DNA from 2 places in the Glaciimonas sp. PCH181 genome. Region 2 is predicted to be linked to the other one. Evidence: predicted binding sites of a transcription regulator. Region 2 holds the regulator's gene; the other holds the start of a gene.
The links. Region 2 encodes HrcA, which represses chaperone genes, less so after heat shock. Its sites were predicted from a motif close to TTAGCACTCNNNNNNNNNGAGTGCTAA; they were not measured.
Positions count from the first base shown of each region.

Region 1: the regulator HrcA is predicted to act here: its motif matches at 11,771-11,797, upstream of groES (co-chaperone GroES).

Region 1 is NZ_PYFP01000002.1:390,892-406,445, forward strand. Features, by position in the region: gene thiL (thiamine-phosphate kinase) at 1-470, shown strand, start outside; gene C7W93_RS14800 (phosphatidylglycerophosphatase A) at 554-1,027, shown strand; gene C7W93_RS14805 (CinA family protein) at 1,131-1,628, shown strand; gene pyrF (orotidine-5'-phosphate decarboxylase) at 1,794-2,621, opposite strand; gene C7W93_RS14815 (LemA family protein) at 2,883-3,482, shown strand; gene C7W93_RS14820 (YgcG family protein) at 3,557-4,375, shown strand; gene C7W93_RS14825 (TPM domain-containing protein) at 4,375-4,878, shown strand; gene dacB (D-alanyl-D-alanine carboxypeptidase/D-alanyl-D-alanine-endopeptidase) at 4,968-6,425, opposite strand; gene C7W93_RS14835 (hypothetical protein) at 6,649-6,831, opposite strand; gene mgtA (magnesium-translocating P-type ATPase) at 7,879-10,641, shown strand; gene C7W93_RS14845 (DUF1345 domain-containing protein) at 10,810-11,478, opposite strand; gene groES (co-chaperone GroES) at 11,923-12,216, shown strand; gene groL (chaperonin GroEL) at 12,331-13,986, shown strand; gene C7W93_RS14860 (methionine ABC transporter ATP-binding protein) at 14,665-15,554, shown strand, end outside.
Region 2 is NZ_PYFP01000002.1:645,048-660,601, reverse strand. Features, by position in the region: gene C7W93_RS16150 (MotA/TolQ/ExbB proton channel family protein) at 1-452, opposite strand, end outside; gene dapB (4-hydroxy-tetrahydrodipicolinate reductase) at 510-1,316, opposite strand; gene C7W93_RS16140 (outer membrane protein assembly factor BamE) at 1,352-1,948, opposite strand; gene fur (ferric iron uptake transcriptional regulator) at 2,023-2,442, shown strand; gene hrcA (heat-inducible transcriptional repressor HrcA) at 2,524-3,546, opposite strand; gene C7W93_RS16125 (HAD family hydrolase) at 3,686-4,426, opposite strand; gene C7W93_RS16120 (NAD kinase) at 4,502-5,428, shown strand; gene recN (DNA repair protein RecN) at 5,625-7,304, shown strand; gene hemH (ferrochelatase) at 7,469-8,575, shown strand; gene grpE (nucleotide exchange factor GrpE) at 9,077-9,586, shown strand; gene dnaK (molecular chaperone DnaK) at 9,709-11,658, shown strand; gene dnaJ (molecular chaperone DnaJ) at 11,880-13,016, shown strand; gene can (carbonate dehydratase) at 13,264-13,929, shown strand; gene panB (3-methyl-2-oxobutanoate hydroxymethyltransferase) at 14,083-14,916, opposite strand; gene C7W93_RS16080 (deoxynucleoside kinase) at 14,918-15,554, opposite strand, start outside.

The DNA.
Region 1 (15,554 bases), 250 kb from region 2:
GCAATGAGTTTTCGGCCGATCTTCACATGACTGGCGACGATCACGCCCGCGCAGCGACGCGGATGCATCAGCCAACACCACGCGTCGCGCTGGGTATGGCGTTGCGCGGCATTGCCCATGCGGCGATCGATATTTCCGATGGCTTGGTGGGCGATCTCGGCCACATTTTGCAACGCTCTGGCGTCGGCGCTACTCTGGCGGTAGATAGCCTGCCGCCCGGCCCGGTTCTTCTGACCCAGGCGCAAGCATTTCAACGCCAATTTACGTTGGCGGGCGGCGATGATTATGAGTTATGTTTTACGGCTGCCGCGCACCAACGGGATGCCGTTCTGGCGGCGGCGCGTAGCGCTGGCACCGAAGTAACCCGGATCGGCTGCATTGAAGCGCTCTCTGGCTTACGTTTTATCGATGCTAATGGCGCATTACTTGATTTACAACTGACTTCCTTTGACCACTTCCGTACAACATGAATCCACAATCAGCAGCGCCGCCGCACAGTCCCGCAAGTAGTTCTGCGGCGCGTCCAACCAAAGTAAAAGCCACTGCCAGATTTATGCTTTCTCATCCGGCCCATTTCATTGCACAGGGTTTTGGTAGCGGTTTGTCGCCGATTATGCCGGGGACTTTTGGGACCTTGTTTGCATGGCTGACGTTTGTGGTGCTCTCTACACGCTGGCCGCAGTACTTCACGCCGTTGAACTGGCTGGTGATTATTGCAGCAGGTTTTGTAGTCGGGATCTGGACTTGTCAACGCACCGGCCGCAATCTTGGTGTGGCCGATCATGGCAGCATGGTATGGGATGAGATTATTGCGTTTTGGCTGGTGTTGGTGGTGGTTACGCCTGCGCCGTTATGGACGCAATTCTGGGCGTTCATTGTGTTTCGCTTCTTTGACATGGTGAAACCGCCGCCGATTGGCTATTTTGATCGACATTTCAAGGGTGGATTCGGCGTCATGTGGGATGACATTCTGGCCGCATTTTATACGCTGCTGGCATTCGCTTTCTGGCGTATTTTTTGGGCCTGAACAAAAAGCAAACTGTTCTCCATTTCGTTACGTCACCGATTGCATCTGTCCGCGACAAGTGGCAGTATGTATTGACCGACTAGATAAAAACAGGAGCACAACAATGGACACCAGCGTGGAAGTGAATCAAATATTGGACCTCGCCGAACAAGTAGGTCGGGCGTTGCAAACCAAAGGCTGGCTGCTGGCAACCGCCGAATCGTGCACGGGCGGCGGTGTTTCTCAAGCGATTACCGATATCGCCGGATCGTCCGAATGGTTCGATTGTGGTTTCGTGACCTATTCCAACGCCTCGAAGACTGAACTATTGGATATTTCAGAGGCATTACTAGCGCAGCATGGCGCTGTCAGCGAAGAAATCGCAGCGGCGATGGCCGAAAGCGCACTTGCCAATAGCGGTGCGCATGTTGCGTTGTCCACCACTGGCATTGCCGGTCCGGGCGGCGCTGTTCCGGGCAAGCCGGTCGGTACGGTCTGTTTTGGCTGGACGCTCGGTCACCAAACCCATACTGAACGCCTGGTGTTTCACGGAGATCGTCACGCAATTCGTGAACAAACGGTCGCGCATTCATTGCAAGGCTTGTTGCGCTTCTTAAAGTAACTAAAAGATAATTTTTGACGTTACCTTTTAAACTGCGGTCAATTTTCTGACCATTTGACAGGGAACTGAGCAGAAAATGAAAGCGGCGCTGACATTCGTTGAGAATGCCAGCGCCGCTTTTTTACTTACTATTGAGATATTAGTTTGAGCGATATTTAACGAGACTCAGACACGAAAGCGATTAATCGCGTCTCGGGTTTCGATTGCTACACGCCGCGCCGCAGCAGCAAAATCCTCGCCAGCAGCCTCATCCGCTTTTGCGTACAAAATTGCCCGTGATGAATTGATCATCATACCGCTGCCGTTGGCTGTTTTGCCTGCATTTACGGTCGCCTGAATATCGCCACCCTGCGCGCCGATGCCAGGCACTAACAAAGGCATGCCGCCAACAATACTGCGCACTTGCGCTAGTTCGTCCGGGAACGTTGCACCGACAACCAAGGCGCATTGACCATTGGTATTCCATTTATCCGCCACCAGGCGGGCAACGTGCTGATATAACGGTTTGCCGTCGACTGTCATGAATTGCAGGTCTGAACCACCCGGATTGGAGGTGCGGCACAGGACTATCGCGCCACGGTCTTTCCATTCCATATACGGTGCGACTGAATCCCATCCCATATAGGGGCTGAGCGTGACGGCGTCTGCGCCATAGCGTTCGTAGGCTTCGCGGGCGTATTGCTCGGCGGTTGCACCGATATCGCCGCGCTTGGCGTCCAGCACGATAGGAATAGTCGGATGCGCGCTACGGATATAGTCGCAAATTGCTTCCAGTTGATCTTCAGCACGCAATGCAGAGAAATAGGCGATTTGCGGCTTGAATGCACAAGCGGTATCGGCGGTTGCGTCAATAATTGCTTTACAGAAAGCAAAAATCGCATCCGGCTGATGTTGCAAATGCGATGGTATTTTATTAACATCCGGATCCAGGCCGACGCAAAGTAGCGAATTATTGGCGGTCCAGGCTGCGGATAATTTATCGATGAAAGTCACGGTATAACCCTAATAATACGAACGTCGACATTGTAACTTGTTGCGCCCTTTGCTAGCAGTAGTTAGCTCTATCATTGCGACGACTGTCGATATAACAGCATTTGGGCATGAACGCCCCGATTCGCCATATCAACGCTAACTTCAGGCTACAACCGGTCTACGATATATATTTACGCTTTATTAACGCTTGAGCACTGACCAATAGTTTGCTAACGTGCAGCAAAGGCCTTTCCGCCAATTTACTCTCCAAAGGAAGTTGTTATGCATAAAACTGTTAAGTGGCTGGCGATAGTCGCCATCGCGGCATTACTCAGCGCGTGTGGTTATAACGATTTCCAGACTAAAGATGAGGCCGTGAAAGCTGCCTGGGGCGAGGTGGTGAATCAATATCAGGGCCGGGCCGATCTGGTACCGAAAATTGCGCAAATCGTGAAAGCCTATGCAACCCATGAAGAAGCTACTTTTGAAGCCGTCACCAAGGCGCGCTCGGCAGCGACAAGTTTTCAGATAACGCCGGAGGTGCTCAACGATCCGGCTGCGCTGGAAAAATTTCAGCAAGTTCAGGGGCAATTATCTTCCGCGTTGTCGCGCTTGATGGCGGTTTCTGAAAACTATCCGCAGTTGAAGGCTGACGGGCTTTATCGCGATGCGCAGTCGCAATTAGAAGGCATCGAAAATCGCATCAAAGTCGCACGTAATCGTTATATCGTCGCGGTGCAAGAGTACAACGTCTTGGCGCGCAGTTTTCCAACGAATCTGACGGCGAAAGCGATGGGTTATTCGGTACGACCATCGTTCACGGTCGATAACGAAAAAGCGATTTCGACTTCGCCCGATGTTGATTTTGGCGGTAAAAAATAATGTCACCGTCGGTAACGTCGACCAGCGCTTGCCATAACCGGACACTGCGCTCGCCGCTTTTGCATCTGTTCGTCATGCTGGGGTTGATCCTTTTCACATTGATGGGAACGGCGGCCAACGCTCAGACGGGTAAGCTGGTGGCAGTGCCACCGTTACAAGGGCACGTTACCGATCAAATTGGCATGTTGCAGGCCGCGCAGCGCGCTACGCTGGAGGCGACGCTGAGCGATTACGAGGCACGCACAGGCAGCCAGATCGCGGTGCTGCTGATGAGTTCCACGGCACCCGAGGCCATCCAGGATTACAGCATACGGGTCGCCGATGCGTGGAAGCTGGGCCGCAAAGGTCTCGATGATGGCGTGATTCTGATCGTCGCGAAAGACAATCCAAACGACTTGCGGCGCTTGCGCATTGAGTCGGGACGCGGCGTGCAAGGCGTATTAACCGATGCGCAGTCAAAGCGGGTATTGCAAGACGTGATTGCGCCCTACTTTCAAAAAGGTGATTTTTATGCCGGTTTGACGGCTGGCGTGACGGCGCTGACAACGATTCTGGATCAGCAGTCTTTGCCGCCAGCAGCACAAAAGCAAGCGCAGCAACAAGAAGCCGGATCGAGTATCTTTGCCGCGATTGCGCCTTTGCTATTCATCGGATTTATAGTCTTGATAACGCTGCTTTCACGTAGAGGTGGCGGCAGCGGGCGCTCAGGAAACACGCTGAACAGCAACGTTTGGGGGAATGCGGCGGGCGTGATTATCGGCAGCGTATTAAGTCAAGGCGGCCGTGGCGGCGGAGGTGGTTTTAGTGGCGGTTTTGGTGGCGGCAGTAGCGGCGGCGGTTTCAGTGGTGGTGGGGGTGGTTTTGATGGCGGCGGCGCCTCGGGGAATTGGTAATGAAAAAGACCATCACGCGTCTGTATCGACATTTGATCACTACCAAGCATACTGTGCGGCAGGCATTTCCTGCCTCAACGCTGAAAGCCGTTCAAGCCAAAATTGCGGAAGGTGAGCATATGCATAGAGCTGAGGCCAGAATGATCGTGGAGGCGTCGTTGAATCTGCAAGCAGTGCTGAACGGCGTCACATCCCGACAACGCGCGCATGAGCTTTTTGCGCATTACCGGATGTGGGATACCGAAGAAAATGTCGGCGTCCTGCTGTACGTCAACTTTGCCGACCATAAAGTTGAGATCATCACAGACCGGGCAGTTGGCCGTGCCATACCGTCCACCGATTGGCTAGCCGTATGTCAGACTATGACGCAAGAATTTGCGAATGGGTCGTTTCATGAAAGTACGCTGGCGGCGATCGAGCAAATGAATCATTTGCTGACCGCACATTTTCCGGATAAAGACGGCAAGCACAATGAAATATCGGATCGGCCGTTGATGCTGTGAGATGCGCTTTCGTAAGCGCTCACACTAGACATTTGTGGCAACCGACCGTATTAACCATTTACATTAACCATTTACATTAACCATTCACATTAACCATTCTCATAAACCCATTGCAATAAAGCATCCTGCACGCCCTGCCCGCGCGCGGCATTGGCATGATTGATCAAACACACGACAACGTAATATTTTCCCGAGGCCGCCAGCACATAGCCGGCAATTGCGCGCACATCGTTGAGCGTCCCGGTTTTTATATGCGCCTGCCCCGTGATCCCCTGCCCCTTCAAACGATTGCGCATGGTGCCGTCAAACCCCACCAACGGCATCGATGACATGAATTCCGGCATCGTCGGCGATTGATAGGCGGACGCCAGAATGCGTCCCATCGTACGGGCCGAGATGCGCTCATTACGCGACAAACCCGAACCGTTTTCGATCACCAGATCGCTGGCGTCTATGCCCTTGTTGGCAAGCCAGCTTTGGATGGCGCGGGCACCTCGTTCTGGCGTCGCGGGAAGTTTCAGGATATCGGCGGCAATCGTCAGCAAAGTCTGACGTGCCATCACGTTATTGCTGTATTTATTGATGTCGCGGATTACCTCGGGCAGCGTGACTGAACTCCATTCGGCAATAAAGCGCGTGCCCACCGGGACGACCCCAGACTTGACGGTACCGCTCAACGTACCGCCAAGATCGGTCCACATTTGCCGGAATACGTTGCCAAAATACTGCGAGGAACTCATTTTGTAGGGATTCACGTACCAGATTTTTTCCCCGCAAGATGCAGGCAGCGTGCCGTTAAAACTAGCGCCGTTTTCATCAAATGTTGCCTGCAACTTCCCCTGCCAATCGCCACAAGCGCCCTTGGCGGAACGCGGAGGAATGACGGTATAACCGGCCATCGGCGGATCGACTACGACACGGATCAGGCCAGTCGCGTCATCGGGCACAAATTGGAAAGTCAGCGTTTTGTAATTCAGCAACAAAGCATCAGGACCGGCGTTGTATGGCTTTAGAGGGTCGCCGTCAAACGCCGCAGGGTCATAGGCATTTTCGTCAAACATACTGCGATCAAGGACCACGTTGCCGCGGATATCGCGTATACCTTTAGCACGAATCTGGCGTAAAAATAGCCAGAAATTCTCTAATACCAATTTTGGGTCGCCGCCGCCTTTAAAGATCAAATTCCCTTGCAACGTCGTACCAACTTGTCGGCCATCCGTATAGGCGGTGGTCTTCCAGCTATAGGTTGGGCCCAACAATTCTAGCGCGGCGTCTGTCGTGACGAGCTTCATGGTCGAGGCGGGATTAAAAGGTGTACTGATGCTGTTGGCGGCGACAACTTTGCCTCCGGCTGAGGCTTCTTGCACATATATACCGACGTTTTGCGCAGGAATAGCCGCTTCTTGTAGCGCTGCAGTCACCGCTAAAGGCAACGTCGGCGACGAGGATGACATCAATTCTTGCGCGTGACTAATCGAATACGGGGAGAAAAAGGCAGCGCTAACAAGGAGCGCACGCATCACGGCAGATTGGAATTTGTTCGGCATGGGCATCAGGTAGAAAGAAAATCGTGAGGGATTATCCCACGTGATCAATCTAAGCCCAGAATGCGACTTATTAAACGGAACGGAAAGACGATTATTTTGAAAGCGTCAAGGCGCAAGGACGGAAAGTCCGCCTTTGGTAGAAAGCATGGTCGACAGGCCTATGAGCAATGACGTATGCTTGCAATTCCAGCTGACAGGCAGCGAATGCCGAACAAATTGCACGTCAAATCAATACCGAGATGGCTTGAAGCAAAAACATTGCCAGTAATGCGCCAGCCGCCAGGCCCACCGTGCATAGACCACCATGAACTACTTTGGAATGCACCGGCACTTCGGAAAAGAGTACTAATCCACACAGCGCCATAGGGACGAAAAAAATCAAGTTCGTGACGATTAAATGTTGCATGGCTGTCTCCGTCTTTTTGATTTATATTTTAAGTATAGTTAACGATAAGCAAGACGCAAGGTTAGATTACCTTTGTATAAGGTTGAGGCCGAATTAGAAGACGAATAAAAAGATAATTAACAGGACTACTTTTAATCCGCGGTGTTGCTGAAAATGAAATACTTGCAGGCATTTATAAATTTACTAAAAACAACACAAAATCACGGACATAGACGTTCAGATGCTTTCCCATGCCGTGCTGCACAATTTTTCTTGACCGCCGTTTGCGTCAGTATTAACATCCGCTTGTTTTCATTTTATGGAGCCCCATTCATGGGCACTTGTTCGAGTGACAGTTGTTGCCAGATCCGCTCTGGCCACGTCTCGGCAAGATAACGCAGGCTTCTTCCCCTGCCGTCATCTCGCCGTTGGCGAATGATGGTATCCCAATGATCAACGTTGCCAAATAGCTGGTTAATCAAGCTATTTAGACCGTGCTGATCACAGATTTCCACCTAAATATTGCTGTAAGACTGCATTAGCGCTGCTGCATAACATTTACGTGCAGCAACAAAAAATGGCTGTTTTGAACCACGAGAGTATTATCCCTTGGTCATTAGACGGCTATTGCAATCTTGCATGGACTATTTAAACAAAGGATGACGACGCACTCGTCTATGCCATGCATAGCAGGCGTCGAAATCCCTTGTTCTGTCATTAAAACATCACTGCCCGGATTTTCAGTTTGCAGCCTTGCGTCTTAAGGCTTTTGTCTTTATTACACATGTCTGTCATCCACATCAATGACAGGCCGTTAAACCTGGCAGTTAGTCCAGTTAAGGGAATCCCTAAAATCTTCGTCTGAGCAAAAGGCTGGCCAGACAACGATGGAATACAGGCACGCAGAATAAGGCGCGCATCGATCCTCCATCATTGACTGGCGATATAGAGATTTTAGCGATGACCTTCCGGCATCTTGATTGAACGTGCTACGACTTTCAGGATGCAGGATTGCATTAGCAGATCAGGTCAGCGGCAGCCGAAATATATAGAAAAAAGAATAACATCATGAATCTGAATCTCTTGAAAGATACCTTCGTCAGGTTTGTCCACGCCCATGGCATGGATCGGCATTTTCGCCGTTTTGGTGGCGATATGTTTAGCAGCACACCTACGCCAAATGAAGTGCCCGCAACGCTCGCGCAGCATTTGCTGAAGGCGGCGCAGATTGAGCTGCCGGAATTGCTTGAGCAATTACATAGTCGGAGCGACGGCCTGACCGATGCCGAAGCAGATGCGATTCGGCTGGTAGTCGGCCCGAATGAGGTCGAGCACGAAAAGCCGCTGCCCTGGTGGGCGCATTTGTGGCAATGCTACAAGAATCCGTTTAATTTACTGCTGACCGTGCTGGCCGCCGTGTCGTTTGCGACCGAAGACATGAAAGCCACGGTCGTCATCAGCACGATGGTTGTGCTATCGACGCTGATGCGCTTCGTGCAGGAATCGCGCTCTAACAATGCGGCCGACAAACTCAAGGAAATGGTCAGTAATACCGCGACGGTTCTGCGTCACGATCTGACTGCGGATATTGCGGATGAGGCGTTGCGCTATTTTGACGTTACGCTGCATCCCAAAGGCGCGCGACGGATTGAACTGGCGATTAAAAAACTAGTCCCCGGCGATATCGTGCAACTCTCTGCTGGCGACATGATCCCGGCCGATTTGCGCTTGTTGACCGCCAAAGACTTGTTTATCAGTCAGGCCGCAATGACCGGCGAATCCCTGCCGGTTGAAAAATTTATCGTGCATCGCGGCGAGGATGTCGGCAATCCGCTGGAGCTGGATAATCTGTGCTTCATGGGCACCAACGTTATCAGCGGATCGGCCACCGCGATTGTTGTCACCACTGGCAATCAAACCTATTTCGGTGCACTAGCCGAACGTGTCACCGCGACCGACCGCACGCCGACAGCGTTTCAGTTGGGCGTAAATAAAGTCAGCTGGCTATTGATCCGTTTCATGATGGTCATGACGCCGATCGTATTTTTTCTGAATGGTTTTACCAAGGGCGATTGGGTTGAGGCCTTTTTATTCGGTCTCTCCGTAGCAGTCGGCCTGACGCCGGAAATGCTGCCGATGATTGTCACTTCGACGCTGGCTAAGGGTGCGGTTGCCTTGTCACGTAAAAAAGTGATCGTTAAACGCCTGGATGCGATTCAAAATTTTGGCGCAATGGACGTGCTGTGCACCGACAAAACCGGCACGCTGACACAGGACAAAATTTTTCTTGAGCGTCATACCGATATTCTCGGTAAGCCAGATGATCTAGTGCTGGAATACGCTTATCTGAACAGCCACTATCAAACCGGTCTGAAAAATCTGCTGGATGTGGCCGTCCTTGACCACGCAGAACTCCAACGTGAAATGGCCTTGGCCTCGGCCTATCGCAAGGTCGATGAAATTCCATTCGATTTTCAGCGTCGCCGCATGTCGGTCGTGGTCAGCGAGCGTGAGGATCATCATGAATTGATCTGCAAAGGCGCGGTTGAGGAAATCGTTTCTGTCTGCACGCATGCCCGTCACAATGGCACTGTCGTGCCATTCACTGCCGAGCTGCTCAAAGAAATTCACGAGACCACCGCCAGCCTGAATGCGGAAGGTTTACGGGTGGTTGCGGTTGCGGCCAAAGATTTGCCGCCGACCAAGGAAGTGTATGGCGTTGCCGATGAGTCGGATCTGGTCTTGATTGGTTATATTGCCTTCCTCGATCCACCGAAAGAATCGACTAAACCAGCGCTGGATGCACTGAAAAAACATGGCGTTACCGTCAAAATTTTGACCGGCGATAACCAACTGGTCACCGCCAAAATCTGTCGTCAGGTCGGATTGACTGTCGATGGCATGCTGCTAGGTTCCGATGTCGAGAATATGAGCGACGCGGACCTCGCCATTGCGGTTGAAAAAACCACGGTATTTGCCAAGCTCAGCCCGGATCATAAAGAACGCATCGTCCGCAGGCTGCATGACAATGGTCACGTAGTCGGGTTCATGGGCGATGGCATTAACGATGCCCCGGCGTTACGCGCAGCAGACATCGGTATTTCGGTCGATACAGCGGTCGATATCGCTAAAGAAGCCGCCGATATCATCCTGCTGGAAAAAAGTTTGATGGTGCTGGAAGAAGGCGTTTTAGAAGGTCGCAAGACGTTCGCAAACATGCTGAAGTACATCAAAATGACGGCCAGCTCGAATTTTGGGAATGTCTTTTCTGTACTGGTTGCCAGTGCCTTCCTGCCGTTCCTGCCGATGCTGCCCTTGCATCTGCTCGTACAAAATCTGCTTTACGATATTTCTCAAATCACGATTCCGTTCGACAACGTGGATAAGGAATTTTTAGAAAAACCGCAGCGTTGGGATCCTAAGGAAATCGGTCGTTTTATGATCTTTTTCGGGCCGATCAGCTCGATCTTCGATATCGCGACATTTGCGTTGCTGTGGTACATCTTTGGGGCCAATACGAACGAACATCAAACGCTGTTTCAGTCAGGTTGGTTCATCGAAGGCTTGCTATCGCAAACCCTGATTGTGCATATGATTCGGACCAGAAAAATACCGTTCTTCCAAAGCCGTGCTTCGTGGGCGCTGATGAGCATGACCGTCATCATTATGGCGATAGGGATTTTACTGCCGATGTCGCCGCTAGCGCATTACTTCAAGCTGCAAGCGCTGCCACTGAGCTATTTCCCTTGGTTGTTGCTGATTTTGGGCGCGTATGCAGTGCTGACGCAGATGATGAAGGGTTGGTATGCGAAGCGGTATGGCTGGCAGTAAAGCCTCTGCGTAAAACAAGATGTAGCGCACAAAAACGGACAGCCTCGGCTGTCCGTTTTTTTTGGAAAAGTATTCATATGAACCGGCCTGAAAATGGCCGTTAATCATAATGAGACAAAGGTTGAACCAGCAGAAAACGCCTGACTTTTAGCCTGACGTTTATTCAGATCAGGAAATCAAACCCGCCGCGATATTGATCGATAGCCCCAAAATCGCCGAATTAAACAAAAATGTCAGCACCGACTGAACCAGCACTACTTTGCGCATTGAGCGGGTCATCACGCTGACATCTGAAGTCTGTACCGCAACCGCCAACGTGAACGAGAAATACAGAAAATCCCAGTAATCCGGATTCTTTTCCTCATCAGGAAAACGCAACGGCAGCTTATCCTCATCCGCGCTGTAAAACAGCCGGGCGTAATGCAACGTGAACATGGTTGCGACTAAAAACCATGAGCCGAGCACGGTCAGTCCGGTGAATAAATAGCGAACTTCTTTCGGGCCCGGCAAAAAATCCTTCGCCTGAGACAACCCAAAAACGACCGCGACGATGCTTGAACTCGCGGCGATGCAAATCAACACCAAAATCGTGGTGTCGTTCTCATCCTCGATGGCGGCGCGGCATTTTACTTGCTCCGATCCTGCCCGCACCATCATCCACCAGACGGTAATCAGATAACCCCAAACCCCGGCATTCCAGCTAATTAACCCACGCGTAATCGGCGATCCGTGCGGCTGTAAGGCCCAAATGACGATGCCGAAGATGAAAGCGATGACCAGACGCGGATGGGTATGGAAAAGCAGATTTTTAAGACTATAAAAAAAACGTAAGCTCATGCTGAGACCTTAAAAAATGGAGATTTCACACTTTTGCAAAGGAGTTAATCCGACAATCATTGCATCGGTTGGCAATTGTAGCGGCTTGGCTGCGGGTACGCTCTTGAGTTTTGAGCAGCTCATATAGATATAAAACAACTGCAACGTAGTTGTCATTAATCAATTAAGAGATCGGACGTTCATTCCGCGTTGGCTAAAAGTGTCACCGCCAAGGGCAATTCGGCATTGTAGGAAAATAAAAAGAAAAGTAAAAAATATCCACTCTTGAAAAATCAACTAACCACCCCTATACTTAGCACTCGTTAGGTGAGAGTGCTAACAATCTCCCTGGCCTAGTCACTTTTTCTGTGCGGCGCATCGTAAAAGCCAAACTAATCGGTGCAGTCTTGTTTGCTGCGATGTTGCTGCAAAAATCATAACTTGTTGAATTTGAAGGAGTCACACATGAATCTTCGTCCTTTGCATGATCGCGTCATCGTTAAACGTCTCGACATCGAAACTAAAACCGCATCAGGTATCGTTCTGCCAGAGGCAGCAGCTGAAAAACCGGATCAAGGTGAAGTTCTGGCCATCGGTAACGGCAAAATTTTGGAAGACGGCAAAGTACGTCCATTGGCAGTTAAAGTCGGCGATCGCGTTTTGTTCGGCAAATATGCTGGTCAAGTTGTGAAGATCGAAGGCGAAGAACTGCTGGTAATGCGCGAAGAAGATTTGTTCGCCGTCGTCGAAAGCAAGTAATTCATTGTGCATTGTGTAGGCAGGTTGAAGCGATTCGGCAAGATGCGATAGCGCGTTTAACCAAGTTTTAAGCTGATCTACACATCATATTCAACCGTATTCAGGAGAATAAACATGGCAGCAAAGCAAGTAATTTTTGGTGATGACGCACGCGCTAAGATCGTCAACGGCGTTAACGTGTTGGCAAATGCAGTTAAAGTCACTCTGGGCCCTAAAGGCCGTAACGTCGTTCTGGAGCGCAGCTTCGGTGCCCCTACCGTTACTAAAGACGGTGTTTCAGTTGCGAAAGAAATCGAACTGAAAGACAAGCTGGAAAACATGGGTGCGCAACTGGTTAAAGAAGTTGCTTCCAAAACGTCAGACAACGCTGGTGACGGTACAACTACTGCAACAGTATTGGCTCAAGCAATCGTGCGCGAAGGCTTCAAATACGTTGCTGCTGGTTTCAACCCAACTGACCTGAAGCGCGGTATCGACAAAGCTGTTGTCGCCATCGTTGCAGAAATCAAAAACCTGGCTAAACCAACGACAACAAGCAAAGAAATCGCGCAAGTCGGTTCGATTTCAGCTAACTCCGACACCGATATCGGTGAAATCATTGCCAAGGCAATGGACAAAGTCGGTAAAGAAGGTGTTATCACAGTTGAAGACGGCAAATCACTGGAAAACGAACTAGACATCGTTGAAGGTATGCAATTTGACCGTGGCTATCTGTCACCGTACTTCATCAACAACCAAGAAAAACAAGTTGTTGCTCTGGAACAGCCTTATGTTCTGTTGTTCGACAAAAAAATCTCTAACATCCGTGACCTTCTTCCGGTATTGGAGCAAGTCGCTAAGTCGGGCCGTCCACTGCTGATCATCGCAGAAGACGTCGAAGGCGAAGCACTGGCAACTCTGGTTGTCAACAACATCCGCGGTATCCTGAAAACTGCTGCTGTTAAAGCACCAGGCTTTGGCGATCGTCGTAAAGCTATGTTGGAAGACATCGCTATCCTGACCGGTGGTCAAGTGATTGCAGAAGAAGTCGGCCTGACACTGGAAAAAGTGACTCTGGCAGAACTCGGTCAAGCACAACGTATCGAAATCAGCAAAGAAAACACCATCATCATCGATGGCGCTGGCGAAGCAATCTCGATCGAAGGACGCGTTAAACAAATCCGCGCTCAAATCGAAGAAGCAAGCTCAGACTACGACCGTGAAAAATTGCAAGAACGTGTCGCTAAGTTGGCTGGCGGTGTTGCTCTGATCAAAGTCGGTGCAGCTACCGAAGTTGAAATGAAAGAAAAGAAAGCACGCGTTGAAGATGCATTGCACGCTACTCGCGCTGCAGTCGAAGAAGGCGTAGTTCCTGGCGGCGGCGTGGCTTTCCTGCGCGCACGTGCAAACGTCAAGGACCTGAAAGGCGACAACGCCGATCAAGAAGCTGGTATCAAAATCGTGCTGCGCGCGATTGAAGAGCCACTGCGTCAAATCGTATTCAACGCAGGCGATGAGCCATCGGTTGTCATCAATGCAGTTCTGGCTGGCACTGGTAACTACGGTTACAACGCTGCCAACGGTACTTACGGTGACTTGGTTGAGCTGGGTGTTCTTGATCCAGCAAAAGTTACACGTTCAGCACTGCAAAATGCAGCTTCGGTTGCTGGCCTGATCCTGACTACTGACGCAATGATCGCTGAATTGCCAGAAGACGGCAAATCAGCTGGCGGCATGGGCGGCGGTATGGGTGGTATGGGCGGCATGGGTGGCATGGACGGCATGATGTAATGTGAGATTGATCTTCGACAACTGTATCTAGCGGCGCAATCTTGTGGCCTGCGATGCTCACCGTACATGCTACGGCTGCGCTTCTCGGCCACAATCTTCCACCGCTAGATACGATTCTCAACGATCACACAGAGTTGGCTGATATTTCTTCTTTCGTTTTTTGAGGATGTATTGGTTGATTAATAAAAAGCCCACAGTGATGTGGGCTTTTTATTGTCTGAATGAAAAGTACAGACGCTCTAATTTTAAAAAAGGGAAAACCGTCGTCAATACGTGCCTGAAGGCGCGAAATCCCTTTTCAAAATAGAACACGTATTAGCAGATTATATGGATGAAGGAGTCGCAGTCAGGCGCTCCCGTGGCCTATCCGCCCTTGCAGCTTGCACGACGTTCTGGCTATGTGAAACTCGCGGGCGCTTTCGCATCTCCACTCAACAACATGAAAAGAGAATATCGATTTCATGAGAAAGCGTGGGTGTCTTCATGAAAACGAAAATGCCGCGCAAAAAATAGATTTAACTACAAGATAAATCTTATATAGAAAACGGTTATAACCCTATACCAAAAAGATACTTTCCCCGAGTACAAAATCCTTATAAAATAAGCACTTACAAAAAAATTATATTGGCGGCAGATTGTCGGAGTCAGAGACAGTCGGCTGCCTTTTTTTATGCTGAAATGATAAAAATTCAAGCAGTTACCCAGCGGTTCGAGGGGGCTAATGGTCCGGTGGATGCGGTACGCAACGTTGATCTGACGATTAACAAGGGCGAAATCTTCGGCATTATTGGTCGCAGCGGCGCTGGCAAAAGTACGTTAGTGCGCACGCTTAATCTTCTCAACCGCCCTACTTCGGGCAAGATCATCGTTGATGGCAAAGATTTGACAGCACTGAGTGCCGATCAATTGCGCGCAGCGCGGCGTGAAATCGGTATGATTTTTCAGCACTTTAATTTGTTGTCGTCACGCACTGTCTACGACAATATCGCACTGCCGCTGGAACTGACAGGGATGTCGAAAAGCGACATCAGCAAAAAAGTCACACCGTTGCTAGAGCTAGTCGGCCTGACTGCGCTGAAAGATCGCTATCCGGCTCAAATCAGTGGCGGCCAGAAGCAGCGCGTGGGAATTGCGCGCGCGCTTGCCAATGCGCCTAAAGTATTACTATCGGACGAGGCCACATCGGCACTTGACCCTGAAACGACGCGGTCGATTTTAGAACTGCTGCGCAAAATCAATCAAGAACTAGGCCTGACCATCGTCCTTATCACGCATCAAATGGAAGTGATCAAAATGATCTGCGACCGGATGGCCGTTATGGAAGCCGGGGAAGTGATCGAATACGGTCAGGTAATCGATATCTTCCGCGCCCCCAAACATCCGGTGACCCGCTCAATGATTGGCGATGTTATCGCACAAGATTTGCCTGCCGGCGTCTTGCAGCGCTTGCGCACACGACTGGCGGGTAGCGATGCTGGCGATGGCACCGACCATTTGTTCCGCCTGGCATTTACGGGCGACAGCGTTAATCAACCGCTGCTATCCGAAGTTGTGCGTAAATTCAATTT
Region 2 (15,554 bases):
ACAGTGCCAAACAAGCCGACAAACGGTGCTGTTGAACCGACCGATGCCAGCAAGGTTAAGCCGCTTTCCAGTCGTGAAGAAACACGGTTGATTTCGCGGCGTAAAGTGCGTGTGATCAATTCGCCAAGGTCAGTCGCCGCATTCAGGGATGCGGCGGAATTGCCAGCCGCCGGGGTTCTGATCGCAGCAGCATCGGCTGCTTGCTCGGCTAATGGCGCATAGACGTTTTCAGTATCGACGGGTTTGATGAGGGCAATTGCATCGCGCATTGTGGACGCTTGCCAAAAGCCATCCAGCGCCGAGGCGCTGCGGCGAATGCGCCACGAACTTAAGGTTTTAGACAGGATATAAAACCAGCTGACGACAGACATCAGTAGTAGCAAATATGCCACGGCATGCGAGACTGCATCGCCCTGTGCCCAATAATGCGCGAAACCAAGATTATCATTCATGATGGTGATCCAGAGGTTGGCATAAATGACAAGAAAGATAGCGGAAAAGACATAAAATTAACGCAGACCGAGCACATCCTGCATGTCATACAATCCGGTTGTCTTGTCAATCAGGAAACGTGCAGCACGCAGACTGCCATGCGCATAAGTAACCCGGCTGGAGGATTTGTGTGTAATTTCTACCCGTTCGCCATCGCCCGCAAACATGACTGTGTGATCGCCGACGATATCACCGCCACGGATGGTAGCGAAACCGATAGAAGAAGGATCGCGTTCACCAGTGACGCCTTCGCGGGAATAGACCGCAACATCATCGAGTTTGCGGCCTAGCGCAGCGGCGATGACTTCGCCCATTTTTAAGGCCGTGCCCGATGGCGCATCAACCTTATGACGGTGATGGGCTTCGATGATTTCAATGTCATAGCCGTGCGAGAAGCTCTTCGCGGCCAATTCCAGCAATTTCATGGTGACATTGACGCCGACACTCATATTCGGCGCGAACATGATGGCGGTTTTTTCAGCAGCAGCGGAAATGGCTGCTTTACCTGCTTCGTCAAAGCCGGTCGTGCCGATAATCATCTTGATGCCATGCTCAGCGCAATACGCCAGATGCTTCAGCGTGCCTTCAGGGCGCGTAAAGTCGATCAGATAATCGGCATTCGCCAGGCTGGTCGCCAGATCGGATTCAATTATCACGCCAGCGGGTGCGCCTAGAAAAGCAGCAGCGTCGGTTCCCAATCCGGGCGATGTCGGTACATCCAGCGCGCCCGCCAATATCGCATCGTCCGCATGCTGAATAGCTTCGATCAGCATGTGACCCATACGCCCGGATGCGCCAGCAACGGCAATTTTCATTTGATTCATCGTTAATTTAAACTTCCGACTTATTATTTGCAGTGTTATTTGACTGTAGATGTAGGAGGAGGCAAAGGCACATCCTTGGCAATACCCTTATCTTGGGTCGCTTTCTTGGCTTCTTTATCGCCACCGGAAATTTGTGCCAGATATTCTGCCTCGGTCGGCAAATCGCCGCCGCCTTCAACATGGGTCACCAGGTTGTCTTTAAAGAATACACTGACGCGACTGGAGGTGATTTCGCCGTTGCCTTTTAGCAGACGGAATACATAATCCCAGCGATTCGCGTGAAATATATCTGTTAGCAATGGCGTGCCAAGTGCAAATGATACCTGCTCGGTAGTCATGCCTTCTTTTACCTGCGAGATCATTTCTCTCGACACAAAATTGCCCTGTTGAATATTTGGGCGATAAGGCGAGAAGATACCGAAAAACCGGCGATTCTTGACGGTTTGGACGCCTGCATCTGCTGTCGCGGCAGTCGGCGCTGTTGCGCTGGTGGTGCCTGCATTGGTGCCGGTGGCCGCCGTCGGATTGTCGATCAGGGGATTTTTGGAAGCGCAGCCAGCGAGTAACGCTACTGAAACAGCAGCGATGGTCAGGACAGAGGTGCGGTTAATACAAGAGAGCAACATGCGCATAAGGATCTCAATTGATTGAGCAATTGTGCTAAAACGCTATATGATAAAGCAGATCATCCATTTGCGACGTAAACATGCCTAACAATCCATCTGAACTAAAAGCAAGCGGCCTAAAAGCTACTTTGCCACGACTTAAAATTTTGGAAATCTTCCAAAATAGTGAAGTACGTCATCTGAGCGCTGAAGACGTTTATAAAATTCTGCTGACCGAAAATCTTGATGTCGGTTTGGCAACTGTATATCGCGTATTAACGCAATTTGAGCAAGCTGGCCTATTGCAGCGTAATCATTTTGAGACCGGCAAAGCGGTTTTTGAGCTTAACGAAGGCTCACATCATGACCATCTGGTCTGTCTGGTGTGCGGTCTTGTGGAAGAGTTTTACGACGAAGAAATCGAAAGTCGTCAAAAAGCAGTTGCCAAAGAGCACGGTTTCGAGATTGCCGATCATGCTTTGGCGCTATATGGCCATTGCCGGTCATGCGTTAAGAAATAACGGCGAAGAAAGATTTCACGCGGGATTTTTGCTACGTAGGTAGTCAGATGCCGGCAATTAAGCCAAACGCATTAAGCCAGACTAGTTCTGGCTTAATGCGTTTGAGAGTAATTTTGCCGTAATGTCTACAATCGGGATGACCCTTTGATAGGCCATCCGGGTTGGTCCGATGACGCCTAGCGTACCGACGATCTTACCGTTGACCTCATACGGCGCGGTAACGACGCTCATTTCTTCCATCGGGACGAGTTGGGATTCTCCGCCGATAAAAATTTGCACACCTGTAGCCTTGCCGGAGATATCTAGCAAGCGCATCAAATTGGTTTTTTGCTCAAACATATCGAATAGCTTACGCAACGAAGCCATGCTCGACGATAAATCGGTCACGCTCAAAAGATTGCGTTCACCTGAAATCACAACATCATCTGCGTTGTCCGTCATCGCATCGCTGCCAGCCTCAACCGCGGCTTGCATCAAGCGCGTCATGTCGTCGCGCAGTTGCAGCACTTCGCTTTGTAAACGATGGCGAACATCGTCTATGCTGTGGCCGCCGTAATGTTGATTGATGTAATTTGCGGCTTGTACTAACTGGGACGGGGTGTAATCGACATCGGTTAGCAGCAACCGGTTCTGGACATCGCCGCTGGGGCCCACGATGACCAGCAAGATGCGTTTTTCGGATAACCGTAAAAATTCGATTTGCTGGAAGATGGATTCGCGCCGGGGCGTTAGTACGACACCAGCAAATTGCGACAACGACGATAGCACTTGCGCAGCGTTGGCAATGATCTTTTGCGGCGAGTTGGTTTGCAGGCGCGATTGCATCCGGGATTCAAGGGCGCTTTCATCAATCGGCTGTACCGTCAGTAACGTATCGACAAACACCCGATAACCACGCGGCGTTGGTACCCGTCCGGCAGAGGTATGCGGACTGGCGACAAAGCCCATTTCTTCCAGATCCGCCATGATATTGCGAATCGTGGCAGGCGATAACTCTAATCCCGAAATCTTTGAAAGCGCGCGCGAGCCTACCGGCTGGCCGTCGAGAATGTAACGTTCTACGAGGGCTTTCAGAAGAGTTTGAGCGCGGGTATCAAGATGCATGGGCAGTATTTTAGCGAGCGCTGGCTCAGCTTGCCAGCCCCTTATGGATGTACTTATACACTGTTACGCCACGTTGCGCTTGTTCAGTTGTTGTCGTTTACTTACTCTCTGACGGCAGAGTTTAGATGCTGCTGGCGGCTTAGCGGCTTGTGACGCTCTGCAAATGCAGCCAAGCCTCCAAATCGTGCAGTGTCACGCATTCTGCATCGGCATCGATTCCGGCCGGTAGCGTCCGCTCAAAACGATTGATCCAGACACTGCGCAGGCCAGCCTGGCGAGCACCGACTACATCCAGCAATGGATCATCACCGACATAAACAGTTTCTTCCGGCCGGACCTTAAGCGCGTCGCAAGCGGCATGAAAGATGGTCTGATCGGGTTTGGCGCAGCCGAAAGTATGGGCGGCTATGGAGATGGAAAAATGCGGTGCCAAGCCGATTTTATCCAGATCGGCAAAGCCATTGGATATCGATCCCAGCAAAACACGTTGACCCAGACGGGTTAACGCTGGCTGAACATCGTCGAATGGCGTGACCGCATGGCGCGCTTCGGAAAACAGCGCCATCGCAGCATCGACCTTGGCCGTATCTTCTCCCACACTTTGAAATGCCTCGGTCAGTCCGGCATGGCGTAAAGCCCATAAATTGATCTTGAATAGCGGATTTGTATTGCTCATCGCAATACGTCTTTGCCGCAGCGTTTCAATCGTAAATGTCTGCGTGACTGCCGGTGCATGCAACGCTAACCAGTCGTACAGTAATTGTTCGGCTCTCACCAGCACGGGCATAATCGGCCACAGCGTGTCATCCAGATCGAACAGGACAGCTTTTATGGGGGCATGGGATTGTGGGTGGTTAGCGGTATTTGTCATATTGCGCATGATAGATCAAATTGTCTGCGGAGTATCCTCCAAGGAAGCTGTAACACCGGGCTAAATTATGGTTTAATCGCCAGCATGTGGCCTATAAAATTATCTCATCAGCAAAATTTCCCCAATTTGCCAAAAACCATTGCGATTGTTGGCAAGTATTATGCCGCCGGTATTGCCGAATCATTAAACGAGGTCGCCGCATTTTTGCTGGCGCGCGGGCATAACGTCGTGTTTGAAGCTGAGACCGCGCAAAACATCGCCCTGACCGGATTTGACGCGTTGACGCCTGCGCAAATCGGCCTTCAGGCCGATGCTGCGATTGTCCTTGGCGGCGACGGCACCATGCTTGGTATTGCCCGCCAACTCGCGCCCTACGATGTGCCGTTGATTGGTATCAATCAAGGCAGACTGGGATTTATGACCGATATTTCGCTAGAGCGGATGCTGCCGGTCCTGGGCGAAATGCTAGATGGCAACGTTGAATCCGAACGTCGTACGTTGTTGCAAGGGGTAGTGAAACGCGACAATGCGGTTATTTTTAGTGCGCTGGCGTTTAATGACATCGTCGTGTCACGCGGTGCGACGACTGGCATGGCCGAACTCCGAGTCGATGTCGATGGTCGATTTATGTATAACCAGCGTTCGGATGGCCTCATTGTCTCGACCCCGACCGGCTCGACGGCCTATGCGTTGTCGGCTGGCGGTCCATTGCTACATCCGTCGCTTAGCGGCATTGTTTTGGTGCCGATTGCGCCGCATGCGTTATCAAATCGACCGATCGTGGTGCCCGACAGCAGCGAAATCGTGATCGAAATCGTCAATGGCCGGGATATTAGTGTCAATTTTGACATGCAATCGCTAGCCAGCCTGCAATCGGGCGATCGTATCGCGATTAAACGTTCCGATCACACGATTACCTTTTTGCATCCTGCTGGCTGGAGCTATTACGAGACGCTGCGTCAAAAATTACACTGGAACGAATATCCTTCTGCGGATGGACATTTGCGCTGAGCCAGACCGAGTCAGAAAGCCGCAATCAGATCGCCCTGTATTCTGGGCGATCAATTGCAGTACACTGCCCGCTCAAATGCCTGAACCGTTTCTGTTATCGACGTTGCTGAGCGCTCACGTGAAAACGCTTGAAACCGATTTTTGTCTCACAAACCGATCTAAGTTCAACCTCTAATTCAACCTCTAACTCAACTCCATGCTGCGCACCCTTTCCATTCGCGATTTTGTCATCGTTGATGCCATTGAGCTTGATCTGGCGTCTGGCTTTACTGTTTTCACCGGCGAAACCGGTGCAGGCAAATCCATCCTGATCGATGCGTTGGCCTTGGCGCTGGGCGGGCGCGGCGATGCCAGCGTGGTACGTGAAGGTGCGGCTAAAGCAGATATCAGTGCCGAGTTTTCAGTCTCTCGCTACAGCGAAGGCAGCCCGATTGATACCAGTGAGGCAGTCAGAGCGTGGCTGGCGGTAAATGAATTTGAAAGCGAAGAGGGCGGTGTGCTGCTGCGACGCGTTATCGACAACGCCGGACGCTCTAAAGCGTATATCAACGGGATTGCCGCGACAGCAGGACAGTTGCGCGAATTGGGTGAAATGCTGGTCGATATTCATGGTCAGCACGCGCATCAATCATTGTTGAAAGCCGATTCGCAACGGCTGTTGCTGGATGGGCAAGCCGGTTTGCAAGATGAACTGCAACTGGTTTCCACCGCTTACAAGAGCTGGCGCGCCTTAGCTAAACAACGGCTGGAATTTGAAACTAACGCCAAAAACGTCATGCTGGAACGTGAACGGCTCGAATGGCAAGTCAATGAGCTGGAAAAGCTCGCCGTCAAGCCCGGTGAATGGGATGACATTACCAATGAGCATAGCCGTTTGTCCCACGCTGCCAGTCTGATCGAAGGTGCGCAAGAAGCGCTGAATCTGATCTCTGAAGCAGAAATTCCGATGCTGTCCCAGTTGGCCGGCTTGAATATCAAGATTAGTAAATTGGTCGACGTCGACAACGATTTAAAGCCAGTATTGGAAGCGCTGGAGCCAGCACGGATTCAGTTGCAAGAGGCAGTTTATGCGCTCAATGATTATTTAAGCAGGATGGAGCTGGACCCCGCCCGCTTGCACGAAGTTGATCGCCGGATGGAAGTTATCCATTCCGCGTCGCGCAAATTCCGACTGGAACCAGATGCCATACCGCAGGAACTGGCGACGCTTTCCACGCAATTGCAGCAGTTGGCCGACGCCAGCGATCTTGATGCATTGCGCGTGCAGGAAGAGAAACTAAAGGCGACCTATCTTGGATTGGCGCAGAAATTATCCAAGGCGCGGGGTAAAGCAGCCAAAAGCCTGACCGCCACAGTGACAGCGGCGATGCAAGAATTAAGCATGAGCGGCGGGCGTTTTGAAGTCGCCTTGAATCCTTGCGAACCAACGCTGCATGGAATAGAGCAAGTTGAATTTTTGGTCGCCGGTCATGCTGGCGTGGTACCGCGACCGCTGGCGAAGGTCGCTTCTGGGGGCGAGTTGGCGCGGATTGCATTGGCGATTTCGGTCATTACTTCCAGCGCTACCGCCACGCCAACCTTGATCTTTGATGAGGTCGATAGTGGCATCGGGGGCGGCGTGGCCGAGGTTGTCGGCCGTTTGCTTAAGCGCCTCGGTCAAGCGCGTCAGGTATTATGCGTAACGCATTTGCCGCAAGTCGCCAGTCAGGCTAATCAACATTTTCAAGTCAGCAAGCAAAGCGCAGCAAACAAAACGGTGTCGGCGATTGATGGTCTCGATACCAAAAGCAGAGTGGAAGAAATTGCGCGGATGCTAGGTGGAATAGAAATAACCGCCACGACGCGTAAACATGCACGAGAATTATTGGCGTCGTAGTTGGCGCTGCTACGGTAGCTAGCTGATTACCTGCTGCGATGAGATTCTTGTAGGCATTATCCGCAACAATCCACGTTTGACCTTTTACCGAAAAAGCCAGCGCTAAGCTGTCCCCAAAACTGCACGCGCCTATCTCGGCGCGGCAAATTTTCAGGAAATTCCGCATGACTTTTCGTAAAGAACCGCCTTTCACGCATGGCGCTACGCTAAAAACAGCGGTAGTGTTGGTCAACCTGGGAACGCCGGATGCGCCAACCGCCAGCGCCGTGCGACGCTATTTGAAACAGTTTTTATCCGATACTCGCGTGGTCGAAATCCCCCGCATCATCTGGTGGTGCATTTTGCATTGGATCATTTTGCCGTTTCGCTCCAGCAAATCAGCGCAAAAATATGCATCGATCTGGACCAATGAAGGTTCGCCGTTAAAAGTGAATACAGAAAAGCAATCCATGCTGTTGCGGGGTTATTTAGGTCAACGTGGCCATAAAGTCGAGGTTGCTTACGGCATGCGTTATGGCAATCCATCCTTGTCGTCAGTGTTGGATAAGTTAAAAGTCGATGGCTGTGATCGGATATTGATTCTGCCAGCGTATCCACAGTATTCAGCGACCACAACGGCCTCTATTTTTGATGCGGTATTCAGCCATTACGCACAAATCCGGAATATCCCGGAATTGCGTCTGGTAAAAAATTACCACGACCATGAAGCGTATATCCAAGCGTTAAAAGAGTCAGTTTTGGCCCATTGGGAAATGAATGGCTTGCCAGACAAACTGGTGATGAGCTTTCATGGCGTACCGAAGCGGACCTTGCTTCTGGGCGATCCCTACCACTGTGAATGCTATAAAACAGCAAGATTGTTGGCGCACGCGTTGGATCTGTCGCAAGACCAATATATGGTCACGTTTCAGTCACGTTTCGGCAAGGCCGAATGGCTGCAGCCTTACACTGCGCCGACATTGGAAAAGTTGGCGAAGCAGGGTATTGGGCGGGTTGATGTGATGTGTCCAGGCTTTACCAGTGATTGTCTGGAAACGCTGGAAGAGATCGGAATTGAAGCAAAGGCGGATTTTTTGAAGGCTGGAGGGAAAGAGTTTTATCTTATCCCTTGCCTGAATCAATCGCCCGCATGGATTAATGCGCTGGCGATGTTGGTGGAGGAGCAACTAATTGGCTGGCCGACGCGGTTGTCCGTCAGCGAATTGGCAGAACAGAAAGCGCAAGCAGTTGTGCAAAAAAATGAGGCGATCAGGATCGGTGCAGTCTCGTAAGGCAAGAACAGTTCGAGGTTGGTTGTGTTTATGATTAGTAAAGCGCAATTAAATTTGAATAGCTAATCCAGCCGGCTGCAAGCGATATATAAACGAGCGTCATGGCGTAAATAAGGGACAATTTCACGATTTTCTCCTTGCAGATTCAACTTCTATGGCCTGAAATTGCTATATGTAAGAGCAATTTGATTCAGAATAGGGCTATTGCGGCATCGCAGCAAACGCAAACCGGTAAAATGTGCAACAAATTGTTGCTACGGCTGTAATTTGATGGGATATAAATCCCTTGAAAAAGTAGGAGATAGCCCCATTTGGCTATGCATAGAGCGAGCGGGGCAAGCCTCGTATCAAGCTGAATTCAACGCGTATTACAGTGGGTTCGCCATAGCAGCGGCGCAAATACCCGCATTAACCACCGCATTAACACGCTAAACACATTATTTAAGTCATATATTGCTGGAGATTTTTGAATGGAAGATATGGAAAAGCAGACCGTGCAAGTTGAAAACGAAAAAAACCATTGCTGAAGAGCAAGCAGCCGTCACGACCGAATCGGCTCTGGAAATCGCATTAGCCGAAGCGCAAGCCAAAATCGCTGATATGCACGATGCGTTTTTGCGTGCCAAGGCCGAATCCGAGAATATCCGTCGTCGCGCTCAGGAAGATATCGCCCGTGCCAGCAAATTCGCCATCGAAAATTTCGCTGAAGCAATGGTGCCAGTTAAAGATAGTCTGGAAATCGCCTTAAAGCTGGAAGCGCCATCGGTAGAGTCGTTAAAAGAAGGCGTGGAAATGACGTTGAAACAGTTGACCGCGGCGTTTGACAAAAATCGCCTGCTGGAAATTGCGCCTGAACCGGGCGACCGTTTGGACCCGATGAAGCATCAGGCGATTTCGATGGTGCCTTCTGAGCAAGAAGCTAATACAGTCGTCAGCGTGTTGCAAAAAGGTTATACCATTTCGGACCGTTTATTGCGTCCGGCGTTGGTCACTGTTGCTCAAAGCAAATAAACGAAAAATAAGCGAAAAATTAAAAATAAACGCTTATTGGGACCTGAAAAGGGTTGAAAGCATCGTTTTTCTCCCAATATTCAGAACATCAAAATTCAACAAATTAAGTAAAGGACAGCATCATGGGTAAAATTATCGGCATTGACTTGGGTACCACCAATTCTTGTGTTTCCATCATGGAAGGCGGCAAGCCTAAGGTTATCGAAAACTCGGAAGGTGTGCGTACTACGCCATCCGTTATCGCGTATCAAGAAGATGGCGAAATTCTGGTCGGCGCCCCGGCAAAACGCCAGGCAGTCACCAACCCAAAAAATACCCTGTACGCTACTAAGCGTCTGATCGGTCGTAAGTTCGACGAAAAAGAAGTCCAAAAAGACATCGCGTTGATGCCTTACGAGATCACTAAAGCCGATAACGGCGATGCATGGATTGCTGTCCGCGACAAAAAACTGGCACCTCAACAAATCGCCGCAGAAGTTTTGCGCAAAATGAAGAAAACCGCTGAAGACTACCTCGGCGAAGAAGTAACTGAAGCGGTCATCACCGTTCCTGCTTATTTTAACGATGCGCAACGTCAGGCAACTAAAGACGCTGGCCGTATCGCTGGTCTGGACGTAAAGCGCATCATCAACGAGCCAACCGCTGCTGCGCTGGCATTCGGCCTGGATAAAACTGAAAAAGGCGATCGCAAGATTGCTGTGTATGACTTGGGCGGCGGTACTTTCGATATTTCGATCATCGAAATCGCGGACGTTGACGGTGAAATGCAATTTGAAGTGTTGTCGACGAACGGCGATACCTTCCTCGGTGGTGAAGATTTCGATCAACGCATGATCGATTACATTCTGGACGAGTTCAAAAAGGTCAATGGTATCGATTTGGGCAAAGATGCGATTGCATTGCAACGTATCAAAGCTTCGGCAGAACGCGCTAAGATTGAATTGTCATCTTCGCAACAAACAGAAATCAACGAGCCGTACATCGCGATGGCAAATGGCGCACCAGTCCATCTGACTATGAAGATGACACGCGCTAAGTTGGAATCGTTAGTTGAAGAATTGATCGAAAAAACCATCGCGCCTTGCCGTATTGCGATTCAGGACGCTGGCGTTAAGGTCTCTGACATTGACGACATCATTCTGGTCGGCGGTATGACCCGTATGCCTAAAGTGCAAGAAAAGGTCAAAGAATTCTTCGGCAAAGATGCACGTAAAGATGTGAATCCTGACGAAGCCGTTGCTGTCGGTGCTGCGATTCAAGGTTCGGTGTTGTCCGGCGATCGTAAAGACTTGCTGCTGTTGGATGTTACGCCTTTGTCGCTCGGGATCGAGACGATGGGCGGCGTCATGACCAAGATGATCAAGAAAAATACGACTATTCCGACTAAGTTTAGCCAAGTGTTCTCGACTGCTGACGACAATCAGCCAGCAGTGACCATCAAAGTGTTCCAAGGCGAGCGCGAAATGGCAGCCGGTAACAAAGGTCTGGGCGAATTCAATCTGGAAGGTATCCCGCCAGCATCACGCGGTACACCGCAGATCGAAGTGACTTTCGATATCGACGCGAACGGTATCTTGCACGTCGGCGCGAAAGACAAAGCAACTGGTAAAGAAAACAAGATCACCATCAAGGCAAACTCTGGTTTGACCGAAGAAGAAATTCAAAAGATGGTGCGTGATGCGGAATTGAATGCCGAAGACGACAAGCGTTTGAAAGAATTGGCTGAAACGCATAACCAAGGCGATGCGCTGGTCCATTCGACACGTAAATCACTGGCTGAGTACGGCGACAAGCTGGAAGCGTCTGAGAAAGAAAGCATCGAAGCCGCGATCAAAGAACTGGAAGAAGTGTTGAAGGGCAGCGACAAAGCAGCCATCGACAACAAATCCGCCGCTTTGAGCACAGCAGCGCAAAAACTCGGCGAAAAGATGTATGCCGACATGCAAGCGCAACAAGCTGCTGCGGGCGCTGAAGGTGCTGCTGGTGCTGGTGGTAACGCCGGTGCATCAGAAGGCAAAGCAAAAGAAGACGACGTCGTTGATGCTGATTTCAAAGAAGTAAAAGACAAGTAAACATTCGTCCGGCGGTGCATCGGGAAGTCTTCCGATGCACTGCAATGACGCGCCGGACAAAGCTTTTAGCTCTGTTCGGCGTTTTCGCTTAGAGCAAATTGCCATGTTGCTGCGTTGTTGAGCTCGATCCATCGTTTTACGTCCCCGATTCCGGGACGAACGAATTGAAAAGCCACTAACGTCAGCTACAAATATGTTCTTCAATAATAGGGTGCCAAAACATGGCGAAACGTGATTTTTACGAAATTCTAGGGGTTGCGAAAAACGCTTCTGATGAAGAAATCAAGAAGTCGTACCGCAAACTCGCGATGAAACATCATCCGGACCGTAATCCGGATAGCAAAGGTGCTGAAGATAAATTCAAAGAGGCGAAAGAAGCCTACGAGATGCTGTCCGACCCGCAAAAACGTGAGGCCTATGATCGCTATGGTCACGCCGGTGTAGACCCAAATATGGGTGGCGGAGGCGGTGGTGGTGGCAGTGGTGGTTTTGCGGATGCCTTTGGCGACATCTTTGGCGATATCTTCGGTGGTGGCGGTGGTCAACGTGGCGGTCGCAGCGCTGGCCCGCAGGTATATCGCGGTGCAGATTTGCGCTACAACCTGGAAATCACGCTAGAGCAGGCTGCGCACGGCTTTGACACCACTATTCGCGTTCCTTCATGGGATGCTTGCGAGCCGTGTCACGGCAGCGGTGCCAAGCCTGGCACAGAGCCAGTGACATGCCCGACTTGCGGTGGTCATGGTCAGGTCCGGATGCAGCAAGGATTTTTCAGCATTCAGCAAACTTGTCCAAAATGTCATGGTAGCGGCAAAGTCATCGCTGAACCATGCGCGTCTTGTGCAGGTGCCGGTCGTATCAAACGCAATAAAACCCTCGAAGTGAAGATTCCTGAAGGGATCGACGATGGCATGCGCATTCGGTCATCCGGCAACGGTGAGCCGGGCATGAACGGCGGGCCTCCAGGCGATTTGTATGTCGAAATTCATATCAAGCAGCACGGCGTATTTCAGCGTGATGGCGATGATTTGCATTGCGAAATGCCGATTTCGTTTGCTAAGGCGGCTTTGGGCGGCGAAATTGAAGTGCCGACGCTCAATGGCAAGGTCTCGTTCACGATCCCAGAAGGCACGCAGTCTAGCAAAACCTTCCGTTTGCGTAGCAAGGGGATCAAAGGGGTTCGTTCAGGCTATGCCGGTGATCTGTTTTGCCACGTCGTGGTCGAAACGCCAGTGAAGTTAAGTGATCGCCAGAAAGAACTGCTGCGTGATTTTGATTTGCTGACAACTGAAGGCGGCGCTAAACACAATCCTCAGACCAAGTCTTGGAAAGACAAAGTTAAAGAGTTCTTTGAGTAATTAAGGCGTTCTCGATAAAACGTCTAAAAATAGTTGCAAAAAGCCGCTGATCTTGACAGATCAACGGCTTTTTTACAATTTCAGTGCATACGAAGAACCGCATTTGATGCAATATTTACTCTTCCTGCATGCGGATTTTGAAAAAAATAAATGTAACTCTACAGTTTCGATAAAATGGCGGTCAAGTTGATTTACGTGAGTTGTAAAAATATCATGTTAATTAAAAGCTTACCCTGAACGGAAAACGATGATAAAGCATAAAGACGTCCTCACACAGGAACAACTTTTCGATAGCAACCGTCAATGGGCCGCTGCAATGATTGCACGCGATCCGGTCTTTTTTAAAACGCTGGCCGCCCAACAATCGCCTGATTATTTCTGGATCGGCTGCTCTGATAGCCGGGTTCCTGCCAATGAATTACTTGGCTTGCTACCGGGCGAATTATTTGTCCATCGCAACATTGCGAACGTAGTCGCGCATAGCGATCTGAATTGCTTGTCGGTACTGCAATTTGCGGTAGATGTACTTAAGGTCAAGCACGTATTCGTCGTCGGCCATTATGGTTGCTCCGGCGTCCATGCGGCCCTGACCAAGCGTCGTGTTGGTCTTGCTGACAACTGGCTGCGCCATGTGCAAGATGTGCATCAAAAACATGAGCGTTATTTGGGAGAAGGGCTGTCCGAACAGCTACGACATGATCGTCTGTGCGAACTCAACTCAATGGAGCAGGTGTCTAACGTTTGCCAGACGACGATCGTTCAAGACGCTTGGGAACGTGGACAAGAACTGACGATCCATAGCTGGGTGTACGGCGTGCAAGACGGCTTGTTGCGTGATTTGGGCGTCACAGTGAATGGTCCGGACGATCTCGCACACAATATGGCCTGCAGTTTGAAGCGTTACGACGAGTGAGATTGATGTGCAGCTAGGAATGCGTGGAATGGTGAACACACTTTTCTAAGCGGAATTATAAACATTCAATTAGCTGTAAAAAAATCCCCAATTCGGTTAGCCGGATTGGGGATTTTTTATTATTTTCTCGTCAGGCCAAAGCCGGATTGAACATTAAAAACAATGTTCCGGCGCAGGAAATGACGTGTCCTTGACTGCCGCGATATAGGTCTTTACCGCGGCGTCAATGCTGGTTTGACCTTCCATGAAATTCTTCACGAAACGTGCTTTGTGGCCTGGGAAAACGCCCAACAAATCATGCAACACCAACACCTGGCCGGAGCAATCCGGACCCGCGCCGATGCCAATCGTCGGGATGTTTAGCAATGCCGTCACTTCTTTGCCTAACGTTGCGGGAATCGCTTCCAGCACAATCAGCGTTGCGCCAGCCGTTTGCAATGCCAGCGCGTCCGCTTTCAATTGCTCCGCCGCTGCATCGGTTTTACCTTGTACTTTGTAGCCGCCCATCTGATGCACAGATTGCGGTGTCAGACCCAGATGCGCGCACACCGGAATGGCACGATCAGTCAGAAAACGCACGGTTGGCGCCAGCCAGGCGCCGCCTTCGATTTTGACCATCTGCGCGCCTGCCTGAATCACCTGAACGGCGTTGGCGAACGCGCTCTCAGGTGTGCCATAACTCCCGAACGGCAAGTCGGCCAGCACCATTGCAGTAGGATTGGCACGTGCAACGCTGGCGGTGTGATACACAATATCTTGCACGGATACTGGCAGCGTCGATGCGTGACCCTGACAGACCATACCGAGCGAATCTCCCACTAGGATAGTGTCGATGCCACAACGGTCCAGCAGCGCTGTGAAGCTAGCATCGTAACAAGTCAGCATGGTGATTTTTTCACCTTTGTCATGCATGGCTTGCAGTACCGGAGCCGTCACCGGTTTTGTCCGTGTTGGCGACGCCGTGTCGCCTTGTAAGTAACCCGCCATATTATTCTCCGCGATTAAAAAATTCACGCTTTCCGCGCATGCTATCGATACGGGCCAGCAGCAACTCAAAATCGGCATCACTGCCGGATAAATCCAGATGTTCGTTATTCACGATTAATAATGGCGCGGCCTCGTAATCGTAAAAAAAGCGGCTATAGCTCTCGCACAGTCGTTTCAGATAATCGGGTGAAATACCGGATTCCATAGGAATTCCGCGTTTTTTGATGCGTTCGAACAGCGTATCCGGTTCTGCTTGCAGATAAATGACAAGATCCGGCGTCGGCGTTTGCGGGCGCAGATGGCTGTACAGCTGTTGATAGAGTTTTAGCTCATCATCGGCGAGTGTCAGATTGGCAAAAATCGGATCTTTATCTAGTAAAAAATCGGCCGCAACGGCGCCTGAGCTGTCAAATAAATCGCTCTGTGCCAGATCGCGCAATTGATTGATACGCTGGAACAAAAAGAACATCTGCGTCGATAGCGCATAGCGGGCTGGATCGTAATAGAACTTTTCCAGAAAAGGGTTATTTTCCGGTTGTTCCAGCAGCACTTGCGCACCGATGTGTGCGGCTATTTTTTTTGTCAGGGTCGTTTTTCCGGCCCCGATGGGGCCTTCAACCACGACGTACTTGTAAGAT